DNA from 4 places in the Acidovorax sp. FG42 genome. Region 2 is predicted to be linked to each of the others. Evidence: predicted binding sites of a transcription regulator. Region 2 holds the regulator's gene; each other region holds the start of a gene.
What was found. Region 2 encodes sigma-54, which starts transcription at its own class of promoters, with help from an activator protein. Its sites were predicted from a motif close to TGGCANGNAANCTGCTTT; they were not measured.
Positions count from the first base shown of each region.

Region 1: the regulator sigma-54 is predicted to act here: its motif matches at 2,225-2,242, upstream of nirB (nitrite reductase large subunit NirB).
Region 3: the regulator sigma-54 is predicted to act here: its motif matches at 1,788-1,805, upstream of ACODSM_RS09505 (transglutaminase family protein).
Region 4: the regulator sigma-54 is predicted to act here: its motif matches at 2,636-2,653, upstream of ACODSM_RS08675 (ammonium transporter).

Region 1 is NZ_JBMDJM010000006.1:39,411-43,616, forward strand. Features, by position in the region: gene nirB (nitrite reductase large subunit NirB) at 1-2,051, opposite strand, end outside; gene ACODSM_RS08355 (bifunctional protein-serine/threonine kinase/phosphatase) at 2,385-4,142, shown strand.
Region 2 is NZ_JBMDJM010000004.1:19,174-23,379, reverse strand. Features, by position in the region: gene ACODSM_RS05930 (THUMP domain-containing class I SAM-dependent RNA methyltransferase) at 1-830, opposite strand, end outside; gene ACODSM_RS05925 (acyl-CoA thioesterase) at 827-1,309, opposite strand; gene ACODSM_RS05920 (RNA polymerase factor sigma-54) at 1,390-2,988, opposite strand; gene lptB (LPS export ABC transporter ATP-binding protein) at 2,988-3,749, opposite strand; gene lptA (lipopolysaccharide transport periplasmic protein LptA) at 3,806-4,206, opposite strand, start outside.
Region 3 is NZ_JBMDJM010000007.1:58,729-62,934, forward strand. Features, by position in the region: gene panC (pantoate--beta-alanine ligase) at 15-860, shown strand; gene ACODSM_RS09500 (alpha/beta fold hydrolase) at 934-1,656, opposite strand; gene ACODSM_RS09505 (transglutaminase family protein) at 1,818-4,206, shown strand, end outside.
Region 4 is NZ_JBMDJM010000006.1:114,750-118,955, forward strand. Features, by position in the region: gene ACODSM_RS08670 (phospholipase D family protein) at 1-1,203, opposite strand, end outside; gene ACODSM_RS08675 (ammonium transporter) at 1,363-2,565, opposite strand; gene ACODSM_RS08680 (PA0069 family radical SAM protein) at 2,770-4,023, shown strand; gene ACODSM_RS08685 (GNAT family N-acetyltransferase) at 4,122-4,206, opposite strand, start outside.

The sequences.
Region 1 (4,206 bases), on a different contig from region 2:
CTCACGGCGAACTTCACCTTGTGCGGAGCGTACATGCGCCACATGGCGCGCTCCAAGTCCTTGCCCATCTGGGTGCTGTCCTGGGTGCCCATGCGGCACCACTCGCTGCCCACGCAGGTCTTCACGGTGCGAAGCGCCTTGGCGTAGGCATGGCCGCTGGGCATGCCAATGTCCTTCCAAACGCTCACCAGGTCTTCTTTCTTCACGCCCAGCAAATCGATGCGCTGGCCGCCCGTGACCTTGACGGTGGGGATGTTGTACTTGTCCACCGCATCGGCAATGCGGCGCAGCTCGTCGGCCGTAGTCTCGCCGCCCCACATGCGAGGGATGACGCTGTAGGTGCCATCCTTTTGGATGTTGGCGTGGCTGCGCTCGTTGATGGCGCGGCTTTGCGGGTCGTCCTTGGCGTCCTTGGGCCAGGTGCTGATGAGGTAGTAGTTGACGGCGGGGCGGCAGCTGGCGCAGCCGTTGGGCGTCTTCCATTCCATGAACTTGAAAACGTCGCCAATGCTCAGCAGTTTGTTGGCACGGATCGCGTCGCGCACCGCCTGGTGGCCGTGGTCGGTGCAGCCGCACATGGCCTTGGTCTTGGGCGTGGCGCTGTAGTCGCCACCGGCGGTGAACATGATGATCTGCTCGACCAAGCCCGTGCACGAGCCGCACGATGCGCTGGCCTTGGTGTGCTTGCGCACTTCATCGAGCGTGAACAGGCCCTTGTCCTTGATGGCCTTGCAAATGGCGCCCTTGGTCACGCCGTTGCAGCCGCACACCTCGTCACTGTCGGCCATGGCCGATGCCTTGCTCTGGCCCTGGTGGCCCACGTCGCCGATGTTGCTCTCGCCAAACATCAGCTTGTCGCGGATGTCGCTCACGCTGCGGCCGTCGCGCAGCAGCTTGAAGTACCAGCTGCCGTCCACGGTGTCGCCATACAGGCAGGCGCCCACCAGCTTGTCGTCTTTGATGACCAGCTTTTTGTACACGCCGCCAAAAGGGTCGCTCATCACGATCTCTTCGGTGTTCTCGCCACCCTGAAAGTCGCCTGCGCTGAACAGGTCGATGCCCGTGACCTTGAGCTTGGTGGAGGTGAGCGAGCCCTGGTAGCGGCCAATGCCGAACTCGGCCAGGTGGTTGGCCAGCACTTTGCCCTGCTCGAACAGCGGGGCCACCAGGCCATAGGCAATGCCCCGGTGTGCCGCGCATTCGCCCACGGCATAGATGCGGGCGTCGGTGGTGGTCTGCAGCGTGTCGCTCACGACAATGCCGCGGTTCACGTGCAGGCGCATCTTTTCGGCGAGCTGCGTGTTGGGGCGGATGCCCACGGCCATCACCACCAGGTCGGCAGGCACTTCGGTGCCGTCCTTGAACTTGACGCTGGCCACCCGGCCTTCGGCATTGCCCACCAGCTCCTGGGTCTGCGCACCCATCAAAAAGCGCATGCCACGGTCTTCCAGCGACTTCTGCAGCATCTTGCCCGCCACGTCATCGAGCTGGCGCTCCATCAGCGAGGGCATCACGTGCACCACGCTCACGGTCATGCCGCGCTTCATGAGGCCGTTGGCAGCCTCCAGGCCCAGCAGGCCGCCGCCGATGACGACGGCGTGCTTGTATGTGGCGGCTGCGTCGATCATGGCCTGTGTGTCGGCAATGTCGCGGTAGGCCAGCACGCCCTGGAGGTCTTTGCCGGGCACGGGCAGGATGAAGGGGTTGGAGCCCGTGGCCATGATGAGGCGGTCGTACTCGGCGGTGATCACATCACCGTCTTTGCTGGTGGCGGTGACCACGCGGCGTACGCGGTCCACATCGGTCACGGTGAAGCCGGTGTGCAGCGTGATGTGGTTGTCGGCGTACCACTGCCAGTCGTTGAGGATGATCTCGTCAATCGTCTGCTCGCCCGCCAGCACGGGCGACAGCAGAATGCGGTTGTAGTTGGGGTGCGGCTCGGCCCCGAAGACCGTGATGTCATACAGATCGGGGGCAATCTTGAGCAGCTCTTCCAGCGTGCGCACACCGGCCATGCCGTTCCCCACCATCACCAGTTTGAGCTTTTTCATCGTGACTCCGTCGGTTCCATCGCCTGGGCGATGCCAAAAACAAAAAAGGCGTCCACACGATGCAGCTCCGACCTTCCATCGAAACCGCATGTGGGGACGCCTTCGTCCATACAACCCCTTGGTGCGCCGTTGCACCGCTGAATTGCGTGGCCCCGTGGGGCCGTTGCTTTGGGTAAGCAATGCCCGTGCCAGAGTTTGTGCACTGATCTGGGGTGACAGCACAGGGGCCCGCCTTACGCAGCACGCGCTTGGGGGCGGCAGCCGTGGACCGGGCTGCGCGCCGCGGTGCGTGCATGCACCAGCTTGGGCATGGAACCTGCATGGAGCTGGTGCATGAGTTTTGAACTGGACATCGGCCACACCTCGCAGGCCGGGCGCAATGAAGTCAATGAAGACTTTGCCGCCCTGTTGCAGGGGCAGGGGCGCGACCGCGAACGTGGCGCCATCGCTGCCATTGCCGATGGCGTGAGCACCGGAGGCAACGGGCGCGAAGCCGCCCAGACCACGGTGAACACGCTGGTGAACGACTACTTCGCCACGCCCGACACCTGGGACACCACCGTGGCGCTGGACCGCATCCTGAGCGCGCACAACGGCTGGCTCGCGTCGATGAACCGGCGCCGCCAGCCCGCCGTGGGCCTGACCACGCTCACCGCCATCGTGCTGCGCGGCCAGTCGTACACGCTGGCCCATGTGGGTGACACGCGCGCCTATCTGCTGCGGGGCGGCCGGCTGCAGCTGCTGACGACCGACCACGTGATGGCGCAGCGCGACTTTGCGCACCAGCTCACCCGCGCCATGGGCCTGGACGACCATGTGGTGGTGGACTACAGCCAGGGCGAACTGCACAGCGGCGACCTGCTGGTGCTCATCTCCGACGGCGTGCACGGCAGCCTGCCCGAGCGCGAGCTGCGCCAGCTTCTTGGAGTGGACGCGAGCGCCCAGGCACTGAGCGACGAGATCACGCGCGCAGCCCTGCGCCGGGGCAGCACCGACAACGTCACCGCACTGGTGGTGCGGGTGCAGGGGGCGCTGGAGGCCACCCTGCAGGACGAGTCCCGCCGTGCCCTGCAGTTGCCTGTGCTGCCACTGCTCAAGGTGGGCGACCCGGTGGATGGCCTGGTGGTGACCGCGCTGGTGGCCGACAGCGGCGTGCACCGCATCTACCAGGTGCGCGACCCGGCCACACAGCGGCTGTACGCGCTCAAGACGCTGGTGCCCGCCCGCGCGCACGATGCGCAGGAGCGCGCCACTTTGGCGCATGAGGCCTGGGTGGCCCGGCGCATGCAGTCCGGCCATGCGGCGGTGCACCTTGCGCGCCTGAACACCTGGCCGCCAGAGCAGGGCGGTGCAAGCCCTGGCGCCAGTGCGTTTTATCTGCTCTATGACTGGCATGCGGGGCAGACACTGGGCCAGCGCCTGCGTGCCCGCCAGTACCTGGGTGTGCCCCAGGTCGTGTCGGTGGTGATGCAGGCGGCGCAGGTGCTGGGCTGGCTGCACCGGCAAGGGGTGGTGCACCGCGACATCAAGCCCGACAACCTGCACCTGGGCGACGACGGCGTGCTGCGGGTGCTGGACCTGGGCGTGGCCCTGTCAGGCCGCGAGCCCGAGGCCACGCGCCGCCTGCACGCAGGCACCCCCAGCTACATGAACCCCGAGCAGTGGCCCGGCTACGAGAAGAACGGCGACCCGGCCGGCCAGTTGCCCGACGCGGGCAGCGACCTGTTTGCGCTGGGTGTCACGCTGTACCAGCTGCTGAGCCACGGGCGCCTGCCCTATGGCGAGGTGGTGCAGTACCAGCTGGGCCGCTACCACCGCGACCCGGTGGCGCCCAGCCGCCACCACCCCAGCGTGCCCATCTGGCTGGACCAGATCGCATTGAAGGCCGTGGCCCGCCAGCGCACGCAGCGCTTTGAAACTGCCGAGGAGTTGCTGCTGGCGCTGGAACGGGGTGCGTCACGCCCTTTGTCTGCCCCCGGCCCGCAGCCGCTGATGCAGCGCGATGCCACGGCGCTGTGGAAGATCGCGCTGGCGGTGAGCGTGCTGGTGAACCTGTTGCTGATGTACTGGCTGCTGTTTCTGCCGAGGTGAGGCGATTGATTTGCTATTAGAAATATAGCTATTAAGGTATGAGTAAATTGCGCTGGGCGCCTAT
Region 2 (4,206 bases):
CGCTGCGCAAAATCGACCATACGGAAGGCCACATCACTGCCAAATATGGGTACAGCGCTAGTACATATTGCGCCTTCAGCTTCGTTTTTGATAGCAGACCAAACGTGCGCCTGGAAGGGCAGCAGCTTTTCAAACGCGAAGCGACGCAGCATGCCCGCCGGGATGCGGCAGGCGATCTGCGCAGCCTCGACCACGATGGTGCCGCTGCCGCAGCAGGGGTCGTACAGGGGCTGGGGGTTGTCGCCGTGCGGGTCCCAGCCGCTGGCGGCGATCATGGCGGCGGCCAGGGTTTCCTTGAGCGGGGCGTCGCCCTTGTCTTCGCGCCAGCCGCGCTTGAACAGCGGCTCGCCGGAGGTGTCGATGTAGATCGTGGCTTCGTCGGTGGTCAGGTGCAGGTGGATGCGCACGTCGGGCCACTGGGTGTTCACATCGGGGCGCACGCCGCTTTTGTGGCGGAAGCGGTCGGCCACGGCGTCTTTCACCTTGAGGCCCGCGAAGTTCAGGCTCTGCAGCGGGCTGTGCTGGGCCGTCACTTCGACCTTGAAGGTCTGGCGCGTGGTGAACCAGATCTCCCAGGCCACATCGCTGGCCATGTTGTAGAGGTCGTTCTCAGACCGGTACGGGCGGTGGGCCAATTGCACCAGTACGCGCTGGGCCAAGCGGCTGTGCAGGTTGAGCTGCATGGCCTGGCGCCACGAGGCGCGCAGCAGCACACCACCCCGGCCCACCAGCAGGTCTTGCCCCGTGAGGCCGGTGATGCCATGCACCTCGTCGGCCAGAAAGCCCTCGACGCCTGCGGCGCAGGGGAGAAAAAGTTGGAGTTGGTTCATGTCAATGGGGAGGATACGCGCTCAGACAATGCGTGGGAATCCGGCGTTCCCGCGCAGGCCAGCAGCAGCTGGCGGATGGAGTCCGGGATGGGGGCGACCTTGCGGCTGGCCTTACCGATGAAGACGATGCCAATCTTGCCGCGCGCCACTTCACGGCCGGAGGCCTTTTCGGTCATGCAGAACACCAAGTCAAAGCCGTAGCGGTTGAAGTCTGCGGGCGCCATCTCCACCCGCATGGTTTCGCCATGGAAGCCTTCGGACTTGTACTGCGCCACGATGTCGCCCACCACGATGGACAGGCCGCCCACATCGGCCTCGGGGTAGCCCAGCGACTGGAAGAAGCGCACGCGCGCTTCGGACACCAGGCTGAGCAACTGCGCGTTGTCCAGGTGCCCGCCCTGGTTCACGTGGCTGATGTAGATCTGCAGCTCGGTGGCAAAGCCGAAGTGCGCGGGGAGGTCAAAGACGATGCGGGCCATGGTGGGCTGCGGTAGGTAATACGGAAACAACAGAAAAGGTACGGCATCGCAGGCGCGCCGTGCGCCAGCTGCCGAGGCGGCTACAACGCCTTGCGCAGATTCGCTGGCGCGATCTTGAGCGCCTCGCGGTACTTGGCCACGGTGCGGCGGGCGCATTCGATGCCCTGCTCCTTGAGCATCTCGGCGATCTGGCTGTCGGACAGCGGCTTGGCGGGGTTCTCCGCCGACACGAACTGCTTGATCAGTGCGCGCACCGCCGTGCTGGACGCGTTGCCGCCCGTTTCGGTGCCCAGGCCCGAGCCAAAGAAATACTTCAGCTCGTAGGTGCCGATCGGCGTGGCCATGTACTTGGCGGTGGTGACGCGGCTGATGGTGGACTCGTGCAGGCCCAGTTCGTCGGCAATGTCGCGCAGCACCAGCGGGCGCATGGCCAGTTCGCCGTGGGTGAAGAAGTTCTTTTGCCGCTCGACGATGGCGCGCGAGACGCGCAGGATGGTGTCAAAGCGCTGCTGGATGTTCTTGATGAACCAGCGCGCCTCCTGCAGGCGCTGCTGCATGCCCTGGTGGCCTTCGCCGCCCTTGTGGCCGCGCAGGGCGCCTGCGTAGATGTCGTGCACGCGCAGGCGGGGCATCACGTCGGGGTTGAGCTGCACGATGAAGTTCTGCTGGCCGCTGCCATTGGCGCGACCGGCTTTGCGCACGATGACGTCGGGCACGATGATGTTGCGCTCCACGTCGGCAAACTTGCGGCCCGGGCGTGGTTCCAGGCGGGCGATGAGTGCCATGGCAGCGCGGGTGCGCTCTTCTCCAGCCACGCCGCCTTCGCTGCACAGCTGCGTCAGGCGGCGGATGTCCCGGCGCGCCAGCATCTCCAGCGGCTGCTGGCAGATGCGCAGAGCGGTCTGCACGGTCTCGGGGTCGGCGTCGCTGTCTTCGTCGGCCGCCAACGCCGCGAGCTGCAGCGTCAGGCATTCGGACAGATTGCGCGCGCCCACGCCCACAGGCTCCAGACTTTGCAGCAGGCGCTGGGCCACCGTGAAGCGGTGCACCAGCTCTTCGATCTGTTCCAGGTCGTCGGGCCCGGCGAGGCTGATGGCGAGTTCTTCCAGCGGCTCTTCGAGGTAGCCGTCGTCGTTCAGCGATTCGATGAGAAAACGCAGCGCGGCCGTGTCTACTTCGGACAGGCGCAGCGACAGCGCCTGGCGGTGCAAAAAGGCCGTCAGCGACTCGTGCGATCGGGCCAGCTCGGTGGCATCGGCCTCGTCGCCTTCCGCGTCGTTGCGGGTGCGCGCTGGGGCGTCGCCGCCCCACTCGGCATCGTTGGGCGCCATCTCGACGGTGCCGTCGCCGCTCCAGTCGGGCTCGTCCGAGCCCCCCCCGGAGATTTCAGCGTCGTTTTGGCTGTCAGCGCCAGTACTGCTTGCGCCAGAAGCTCCTGAAAACATAGCATCATCTGCGCTGTAGTCGTCGGCCTGGGCGGGCGTGTCGGCGGCTTCCAGGCCAAATTCCTCGCGCGGGGCTTCGTCCGCATTGCGTTCGAGGAACGGGTTTTCGTCGAGCATCTGCTCGACTTCCTGCGAGAGTTCGAGCGTGGACAACTGCAGCAGTCGGATGGACTGCTGGAGCTGAGGGGTCAATGCAAGGTGCTGCGAGACGCGCAGCGACAGTCCAGGCTTCATCACATGCGGAAATGCTCGCCCAGGTACACGCGGCGTACTTCGGCGTTGTCCACGATCTCGGACGGCGTACCCTGCGCCAGCACACGGCCGTCGCTGATGATGAAGGCGTGGTCGCAAATGCCCAGGGTCTCGCGCACGTTGTGGTCGGTGATGAGCACGCCGATGCCGCGCGCCTTCAAGAAGCCAATGATGCGCTGGATCTCGATCACGGCGATGGGGTCGATGCCCGCAAAGGGCTCGTCCAGCAGGATGAAACGCGGCTGGGTGGCCAGGGCACGCGCAATCTCGACGCGGCGGCGCTCGCCGCCAGACAGCGCCAGTGCAGGTGAAGCCCGCAGGTGGTCCACGCGCAGCTCTTGCAGCAGGGCCGTCAGGCGCTCTTCGATGGCATCGCGCGACAGCGGCTGGCCGTCATCGGCGCGCTGCAGTTCCAGCACGGCGCGCACGTTTTCTTCGACGGTGAGCTTGCGGAAGATGGAGGCTTCTTGCGGCAGGTACGACAGCCCCAGGCGCGACCGGCGATGGATGGGCATGTGGGCCACGGACTGGCCGTCGATACGGATGTCACCCGCATCGCTGCGCACCAGGCCCACGATCATGTAGAACGAAGTGGTCTTGCCCGCGCCATTGGGGCCCAGCAAACCCACGACTTCGCCTTTTTGCACCTCCAGGGACACGTCCTTGACGACCTTGCGGCTGCCATAGGACTTGGCCAGGTGCTGCACCTCCAGGCGGCTGCCCGACTGCGAATCGGGCCCCAGGCGGCTGTTCGCAGGGGTCGCCGGGGTCTCGGGACCAGTACTCACCACGGGCCCGCTCACTTGGCGCCGCCGCCAAGGGTGTTGCTGGGGCGCAGCGCCGGTGCGGGCGACTCGGGCGCCTTGGCGGGGGCTGCAGCGCCGGGCGGCGGGTCCTTGGGTGCCAGCACGGCACGCACACGGCCACCGGGCGCAGGGGTGTCGCCGGCCGCAGCCGAAGACGCAGGCGCCTTCTGGCCATCGACGGTGAACACGTCGGTGAGGTTGTTGTAGACGATCACGGCGCCGGTGATCTCGTCGTTCAGTACCGATCCACGGTAGCGGCGCAGTTCGGCGCGGGTGATGAAGCGCACGTTGTCGGCCTTGCCGTCGTATTCGATGACTTCGCTTTCGCCTTCGATGAACTCGTCAGGCGCTCCGGCCACGGTGTCGCGCTTCTGTCGGAAGAACGCCCGTTTGC
Region 3 (4,206 bases), on a different contig from region 2:
ACCCCTCCGAACCCATGCTGATCGCCCGCTCCATTGCCGACCTGCGCCAGGCCCTGGCCCCCTACCGCCGCCCCGCCTTTGTGCCCACCATGGGCAACCTGCACGATGGGCACATTGCCTTGGTGCGCCAGGCCCAACCCCTGGGCGATGTGACCGTGGCCAGCATCTTTGTGAACCGCCTGCAGTTCTTGCCGCACGAGGACTTTGACAGCTACCCCCGCACCTGGGAGGCCGACTGTGCACAGCTGCAGGCCGCTGGTTGCGATGTGCTGTTTGCCCCGCGCGAGACGGACCTGTATCCCGAGCCCCAGACCTTCAAGGTGCACCCCGACCCGCAGCTCGCCGACATGCTGGAGGGGAACTTTCGCCCCGGCTTTTTTGTGGGCGTGAGCACGGTGGTGATGAAGCTGTTTGCCTGCGTGCTGGGCGCCACGGGCGGCACGGCCGTGTTTGGCAAGAAGGACTACCAGCAGCTCATGGTGATCCGCCACATGGTGCGGCAGTTTGCGCTGCCCATCGAGATCGTGGCGGGCGAGACCTGCCGGGCGGCCGATGGTCTGGCGCTGAGTTCGCGCAATGGCTACCTGGGCCTGGAAGAGCGGCAAGAGGCCGTGGCCCTGTCGCAAGCTTTGCAGCGGCTCGCGCAGCAGTGGCTGGGCACCGCCCCGAGCGACCGCAACCTGCTGGAGACATTGGCCCTGGACGCCCTGCGCGCACGCGGCTGGGCGCCTGACTACCTCACCGTGCGCCGCCGCGCCGACCTGTTGCCCGCCACAGCCAGCGATGCGGCGGGCACGCTGGTGGCACTGGGCGCCGCGCGGCTGGGCAGCACACGGCTGATTGACAACCTGGAGTTTTGATTAGCTACTAATTTCATAGCTATCAGCGCTTACCCATCGCGCGGCAGGGGCCAAAAAGGCCTCAGAACCCGGATCAAATCCACCCGTTGCGGCCCAGCCACTGCACCAGCAGGCGGGTCACCACCTCGGGCTGCTCCATGGTCAGCATGTGGCCGCTGTCGGGCAGCAGGTGGTGTTCGGCGCCGGGCACCAGCGCCGCAATCTCTGCAGAACATTCGGGCGGTGTGAGCTGGTCGGCCGCGCCACACACCACCAGCACGGGGCTGGCCACCTGCGGCAGATGCACCCGCGCATCGGGCCGATGGATCACGGCGCGGTTTTGGCGCACCAGGTGGTCGGGGCCCGCGTCCAGCACAAAGTCCAGGTAGGCCTGCACTAGGTCCGTGTTGGCGGCATTCACGGGGTGGAAGGCCAGGGCCACGTTGGGCTCGATGACCTCGCGCATGCGGCCCTGTTCAAACAGCTCGATGGCGCCCTCGCGCAGGGCGCGCATGTCGGGCGTCTCGGGCCGCGCGGTGGTGCCCAGCAGCGCCAGCCCTGCGACACGCTGCGGCGCCTGGCGCGCGGCCTCCATGGCGATCATGCCGCCCATCGACGCGCCCGCCAGCACCAGCGGCCCCGCGTGTTGTGCCAGCAGGCGTGCGGCAAAGTCTTCGATGCGGTGCAGGTTCACATCCTGGTGGGCGGTGGCGACCTCGGGGCGCAGCGCGGCGGGCAGCAGCGGCAGAACGCCGCGCCACATGCGTTCATCAGCGGCCAGGCCCGGCAGGAGCAGTAGTTGGGGGGAATGGGACATGGGTGAATCAGGGCATCACCAAGTTGGTGCGCGATAAGCCAAAGAGAGACAGCCCCAGCAGCGGGGCACGGACCGCACATTGTGAACAGCCGATGACCGCTTGTCACCGCCCCCGGAATAGTTGCCCGCGATGGCTCGGGACTTGCTAGCATGGCCTGCATATGCCCATCCACGCCGCGCTCCACCACGTCACGCATTACCAATACGACCGGCTGGTCGGCCTCGGGCCACAGACCATCCGATTGCGGCCCGCGCCCCACTGCCGCAGCAACGTCATTTCGTATTCGCTCAAGGTCGAGCCTGCACAGCACTTCATCAACTGGCAGCAGGACCCGTTTGCCAACTACCAGGCGCGGCTGGTCTTCCCCGAGAAGACGCGCGAGTTCAAGGTCACGGTGGACCTGGTGGTGGAGATGGCGGTGTACAACCCCTTCGACTTCTTCCTGGAGCCCGAGGCCGAGAACATCCCGTTCAAGTACAGCAGCGATGTGCAGCAGGAGCTGGCGCCCTACCTGGCCACCGACCCAATGACACCGCTGGTGCAGGCCTATCTGGACAAGGTGGACCGCAGCAAGCAGCGCACCATCGATTTCCTGGTCAAGCTCAACCAGCAGGTCTCGCAAGACATCCGCTACCTGATCCGCCTGGAGCCCGGCGTGCAGACACCCGAGGAAACGCTGCAAAAAGCCAGCGGCTCGTGCCGCGACTCGGGCTGGCTGCTGGTGCAGCTGCTACGCCACCTGGGGCTGGCGGCGCGGTTTGTGTCGGGCTACCTGATCCAGCTGACCCCCGACGTGAAGGCGCTCGATGGCCCCAGCGGCACCGACCACGACTTCACCGACCTGCACGCCTGGTGCGAGGTCTACCTGCCCGGCGCAGGCTGGATCGGCCTGGATGCCACCAGCGGCCTGATGGCGGGCGAGGGCCATATCCCGCTCGCTTGCACACCCCAGCCCTCGGGCGCCGCGCCGATTGAAGGCGGCGTGGACAAGGCCGAGGTGGAGTTCAGCCATGATATGCGCGTGACGCGCATCTTTGAATCGCCCCGCGTGACCAAGCCCTACACCGAAGACCAGTGGCAGGCTGTGCTGGCGCTGGGCGAGCAGGTGGACGCCGACCTGGTGGCGGGCGACGTGCGGCTGACGATGGGCGGCGAGCCCACCTTTGTGGCCGTAGACGACCGCGACGCGCCCGAGTGGAACACCGACGCGCTGGGCCCCACCAAACGCGGCCTTGCCACCGAACTCACGCACAAGCTGCGTGCCGAATATGGACAGGGCGGCTTTCTGCATTTTGGCCAGGGCAAGTGGTACCCGGGCGAGCAGCTGCCGCGCTGGGCGCTGTCGATCTGCTGGCGCGCCGACGGCCAGCCCGCGTGGCAGAACCCCGCGCTGTTCGCCGACGAGCGCAACCCCTCGCACTACACCAGCGCCGACGCCGAGCGTTTTGTGCGCCACCTCACGCGCAAGCTGGGCGTGACGGACCGCTACATCCAGCCCGGTTACGAAGACACCTTCTACTACCTGTGGCGCGAGCGGCGCCTGCCGGTCAACGTGGACCCGTTTGACGCGCGCCTGGACGATGAGCTGGAGCGCGCACGCCTGCGCCGCGTGTTCGAGCAAAGACTCGACAGCGTGGTGGGCTATGTGCTGCCGCTGCAGGCGGGTGTGGGCGCGGGCACGCTGGCGGGCAGCGTGTGGAGCACCGGGCCCTGGTTCTTCCGCGACGACCGCATGCTGCTCATCCCCGGCGATTCGCCCATGGGTTACCGCCTGCCGCTGGACGCCCTGCCCTGGGTGAAGGCCTCAGACACCGAGCACCTGATCCCGCAAGACCCGACCGCACCCCAAGGCCCGCTGCCCGCTGCAATCGCGCTGCGGGCGCGGTATTCCATTCCAGCGGGCCCGGTCACCGGCGACCGCGACCTGGCCTACCTTGCGGGTGCCACCGCGCCGGGCGAGGCACGCCGCATGACGCAAGGCACCGCAGGTGGCGACCACGCACGCCAGGCCGGACAACCTGACCCGCATGCGGGTACGCAGCCGCCGGGCAAATTCCAGTCGGCCGCAGGCCTGTCGCGCACCGCCTTGTGTGTGGAGGTGCGCGACCCGCGCCGCGCCAGCGGCCCCAAGGCCGAGAAGGTGGGCGAGAAGTACGGCGTTTTGTACGTGTTCATGCCGCCGCTGGCGCGCCTGGACGACTACCTGGACCTGCTGGCCGCCATCGAGGCCACGGCCGAAGAACTGGGCATGAAGATCGTGCTGGAAGGCTACCCGCCGCCGCGCGACGCGCGCCTGAAGGTGCTGGCGGTGACGCCCGACCCGGGTGTGATCGAGGTGAACATCCACCCCGCCAGCCACTGGAAGGAACTGGTGCAGCACACCGAGTTTCTGTACCAGGCCGCGTGGGAGACGCGCCTGTCGGCCGAGAAGTTCATGACCGATGGTCGCCACACGGGCACCGGGGGCGGCAACCACTTTGTGATGGGCGGTGCTACCCCGGGGGACTCGCCGTTCTTGCGCAAGCCCGAGCTGCTGGCCAGCCTGCTGC
Region 4 (4,206 bases), on a different contig from region 2:
CAGGGGGCTTGGTGGACTGTCTGCTGTCGCTACTTTGCGGGAGCCCGACACCAGCGCGGCGGCAGCGGCCTTGGGACTGCTGGGGCTGCTCAGGTTGCCGGGTACCCCTGCCGGGGTGCTCGCGGCAGGACTGGGTGGCGCTGGGGACACTGCAGGGGCGGCCCCATTGGGCACGCTGCCCACCGCTGCGCTGTCGGCCGGAATCTTGGCGGGCTGGTCTACCAGGACCGCTGCTGCTGCCCAGACAAAGGGCGTGCGCTCCAGGTCCATGGGCTCGTAGTTCCAGATGCGCGCCCGCTGCGCAGCGGTGGTGCCGGGCCCCATGTCGGGCGGTGAGCGGTCGGGCGCCGTGGTGCCACCCTGGCCTGCGACACGGCGCCTCCGCCCTTCGTCGGCCACTCGGATGCTGTCGCGCAAGTGGTCGAGTTCGCTCTGGGTGATAAGCGACTGCACCGGGTAGGCGCGTTCGTTGTTCCAGTAGCTGTCAAAGCTGCGTGATAGGTCCTGCACGATGGGGCCTGCGGCCAGCACGTCCAGGTCCACAAAGTTGCCCGAATCGGCGTTACCGAAGTAGGCATCGCCCAGGTTGCGTCCCCCGGTGACGGCCATGGCGTTGTCGGCAATGAACAGCTTGTTGTGCATGCGCTGCTGCACGCGCGAGAAGTCGCCCAGCAGGCTCAGCATGCGGCCGATGGGCGACCCCCGGGCACCGGTCACGGGGTTGAACATCCGCATCTCAATGTTGGGCACAAACGCCAGCCGCATCACCTGCGCGTCGCGCCCGGTGCTGTGAAAGTCGTCCAGCAACACGCGCACCCGCACACCACGCTGTGCCGCGGCCATCACGCTGAGCAGCAGGCGCTCGCTGCTGGCGTCTGCATGGATGGCGTAGTACTGAAGGTCCAGGGTTTTCTGGGCGGCGTCGACCAGGGCCAGGCGGCTGCTGTAGGCGGCCTGTGGGCCGCTGAGCAGTGCAAACCCTGAGGCATGCCGTGCCCCCTCGGCGGCCCTGCGTGCTGCGACGAGCTGCCCCAGCGGGGTATCGCCGGGGGCAGCCAGAGCAACCGACACCGGGCGGTCCACCTCCTTGGGCAGGCCCGCGCAGCCCGCGAGGGCCATGGCGACCAGCAGCACGACCCAGCGCGGCCAGCCGGGGCGGGTTGACTGGGGCGGGGTGAGGGACAAGGGGGGCGAAGACAGCATGGCGCGATTGTGACCGTGGAGCCGCTGGGGCGCAGGGCTCAGGTATAGCTGCGCGCCGGTCCATCCGCTGTCAGACAGCGCGCCAAGGCGAAGGCTTGGGCCCGCATCTGGCCCTGCACCGGGTCCCTCGCCGGTCCGAGGCCGTCGCCAGGTGTTGGGTTACCAGCTCACTTCGCGGTCGGGTGTGGCGCTGATCTTGTGGATGCTCAGGTCGGCGCCGTCGAACTCTTCTTCCTGCGTCAGCCGGATGCCCACCGTCTGCTTGAGGATGCCGTATACCACCACGCCGCCGATCAGGGCCCACACCACGCCCAGGCCCGTGCCGATGAGCTGGGCCGACAGGCTCACCCCGCCCAGACCGCCCAATGCCTTGCTGCCAAAGAGGCCCGCAGCCAGCCCGCCCCAGGTGCCGCACAAGCCGTGCAGCGGCCACACGCCCAGCACGTCGTCGATCTTCCATTTGTTCTGGGTCAGGGTGAACATCAGCACAAAGATGGCCCCGGCCACTGCGCCCACCACCAGCGCACCCAGCGGGTGCATGAGGTCCGATCCCGCACACACGGCCACCAGACCTGCGAGCGGGCCGTTGTGCACAAAGCCGGGGTCGTTCTTGCCCAGCACCAGGGCGGCGAGCGTACCGCCCACCATCGCCATCAGCGAGTTCACGGCGACCAGTCCCGAGAGCTTGTCCACGGACTGCGCGCTCATTACATTGAAGCCGAACCAGCCCACCACCAAGATCCAGGCGCCCAGCGCCAGGAAGGGAATGTTCGATGGCGGGTGGGCCGAGATCGCGCCGTCCTTGCGGTAGCGGTTGGCGCGGGAGCCCAGCAGGATCACCGCTGGCAGGGCAATCCAGCCGCCCATGGCGTGCACCACCACCGAGCCCGCAAAGTCGTGAAACTCCTCCCCCGTCACGGCCTTGATCCAGCCCTGCACACCAAAATGCTGGTTCCAGGCGATGCCCTCAAAAAACGGGTACACAAAACCGACAATGACTGCCGTTGCCATCAGTTGCGGCCAGAACTTGGCGCGCTCTGCAATGCCGCCCGACACGATGGCCGGAATGGCGGCTGCGAACGTGAGCAGGAAGAAGAACTTGACCAGCGCATACCCGCTGAGCTGCACCAGCGACTCTGCGCCAACAAAAAAATGCGTGCCGTAGGCCACGGTGTAACCGACGACGAAATAGACGACCGTGGACACCGAAAAGTCCACCAGGATCTTGACCAGCGCATTCACCTGGTTCTTTTTGCGAACCGTGCCCAGCTCCAGAAACGCAAACCCGGCGTGCATGGCCAACACCATGATCGCCCCGAGCAAGATGAACAAGGCATCTGTGCCCTGTTTGAGTGCTTCCATAACGTCCTCGCGATAGTGATTGATCGACTCTGGTGCGTTTTCGTGAGACGCCACAGATTTGCACCAAGTTGAAGCAAGAAGCGCGCCAAGAGTTGGTGCAAGGTTTTGCACTGATTTGGGGCTTGATGGTGTGATGGAAGAATGGAGGCTCAAAATACTGTATAAATAAACAGTTTTTTAGCGCCGACTCCACCCCCGCTCGCTATGGGCCTCTTACCCCCTCCTGAAGACGACCTGCCCGAGCAGCCGCAGGAAATCCGCGTCCCGCTGCAAGCCATTCGCGGCCGAGGGGCGGCGACGGCCATGGCGCACCGGTTTGCCAAAGACCAGCGGGAGCCCGCAGATGATGGGTGGAGCCATGTCAGGGCAACTGGCAATGCGCAGGATTTGGTCACGGTCGACGGATGCCAGGAGGGCGAAGATGAATGGGGCTCCGGGGCGCCGGGCGGGCTTGCTGCATGCGAAGACGGGGAAGGCGACATCCGTCCTTCGCCCGTCACCCGCGTGCATTTCGAGACCGCGCGCAGTGCCCTGTGCGCCAACGACTCGCCCGACATCTTCTTTGAGCTATCGGTCAATCCCTACCGGGGCTGCGAGCATGGCTGCATCTACTGCTACGCGCGGCCCACGCACAGCTACCTCAATTTCTCCCCCGGGCTCGACTTTGAGACGCAGATCGTGGCCAAGCACAACATTGCGCAGGTGCTGCGCCAGGAGCTTGCGCAGCCACGCTATGTGCCGCGCCTGCTCAATATCGGCTCGGCCACCGACTGCTACCAGCCTGTAGAGCGCGACCTGAAGCTCACGCGCAGCGTGATCGAAGTGATGCGCGAGGCGCGCCACCCGTTTTCGCTGATCACCAAATCCAGCGGAGTGGAGCGCGACCTGGACCTGCTCGCCCCGCTGGCCGCACAGCGCCTGGCGGCGGTGTACGTCACCATCACCACGCTAGACGCCACACTGGCCCGCCGCATGGAGCCCCGTGCTGCCGCACCCCACCGGCGGCTGCGCACCATACGTGCCCTGGCCGAGGCGGGAGTGCCGGTGGGCGTGAGCGTGGCGCCGCAGATTCCCTTCATCACCGAAGACATGGAGCAGGTACTGGAGGCCGCGCGCGACGCCGGTGCGCGCACCGCCTTCTACACCGTGCTGCGCCTACCCTGGGAGCTGGATGCGCTGTTTCGGGAATGGCTCACGGTGCATTACCCGCAGCGTGCAGCGCGCGTCATGGCACGGGTGCAAGACCTGCACCACCTCACCGATGCGCAGCGCGCTGCCGGCAAGACCTATGACAGCGACTTCGCCACGCGCATGAAGGGCAGCGGGCTGTGGGCCGATTTGCTGCGCCAGCGCTTTGCCAACACCTGCCGTCGCCTGGGGCTCAACCGCGAGCGTGAGGGCCTGGACCTGGGCCAGTTCAGGCCGGGGCTGCTGCGCGGGCAGGGCAGCTTGTTTTAGCGGCTCTTTGCGATCTCGACGGGCGCGGGTTGGGGCGCTCGAATTGTTTGCTGGTCCCTGCGGAACTAGGTCCGGCGGCCGCATCGTCCACAGGCCCGTCAGGCCAGCACGTCGCGGATAGACGCGTCCTTGCCGAACTGTGCCTTGGCAAACGGGCACAGCGGGACCACCTTGGTGCCTGTT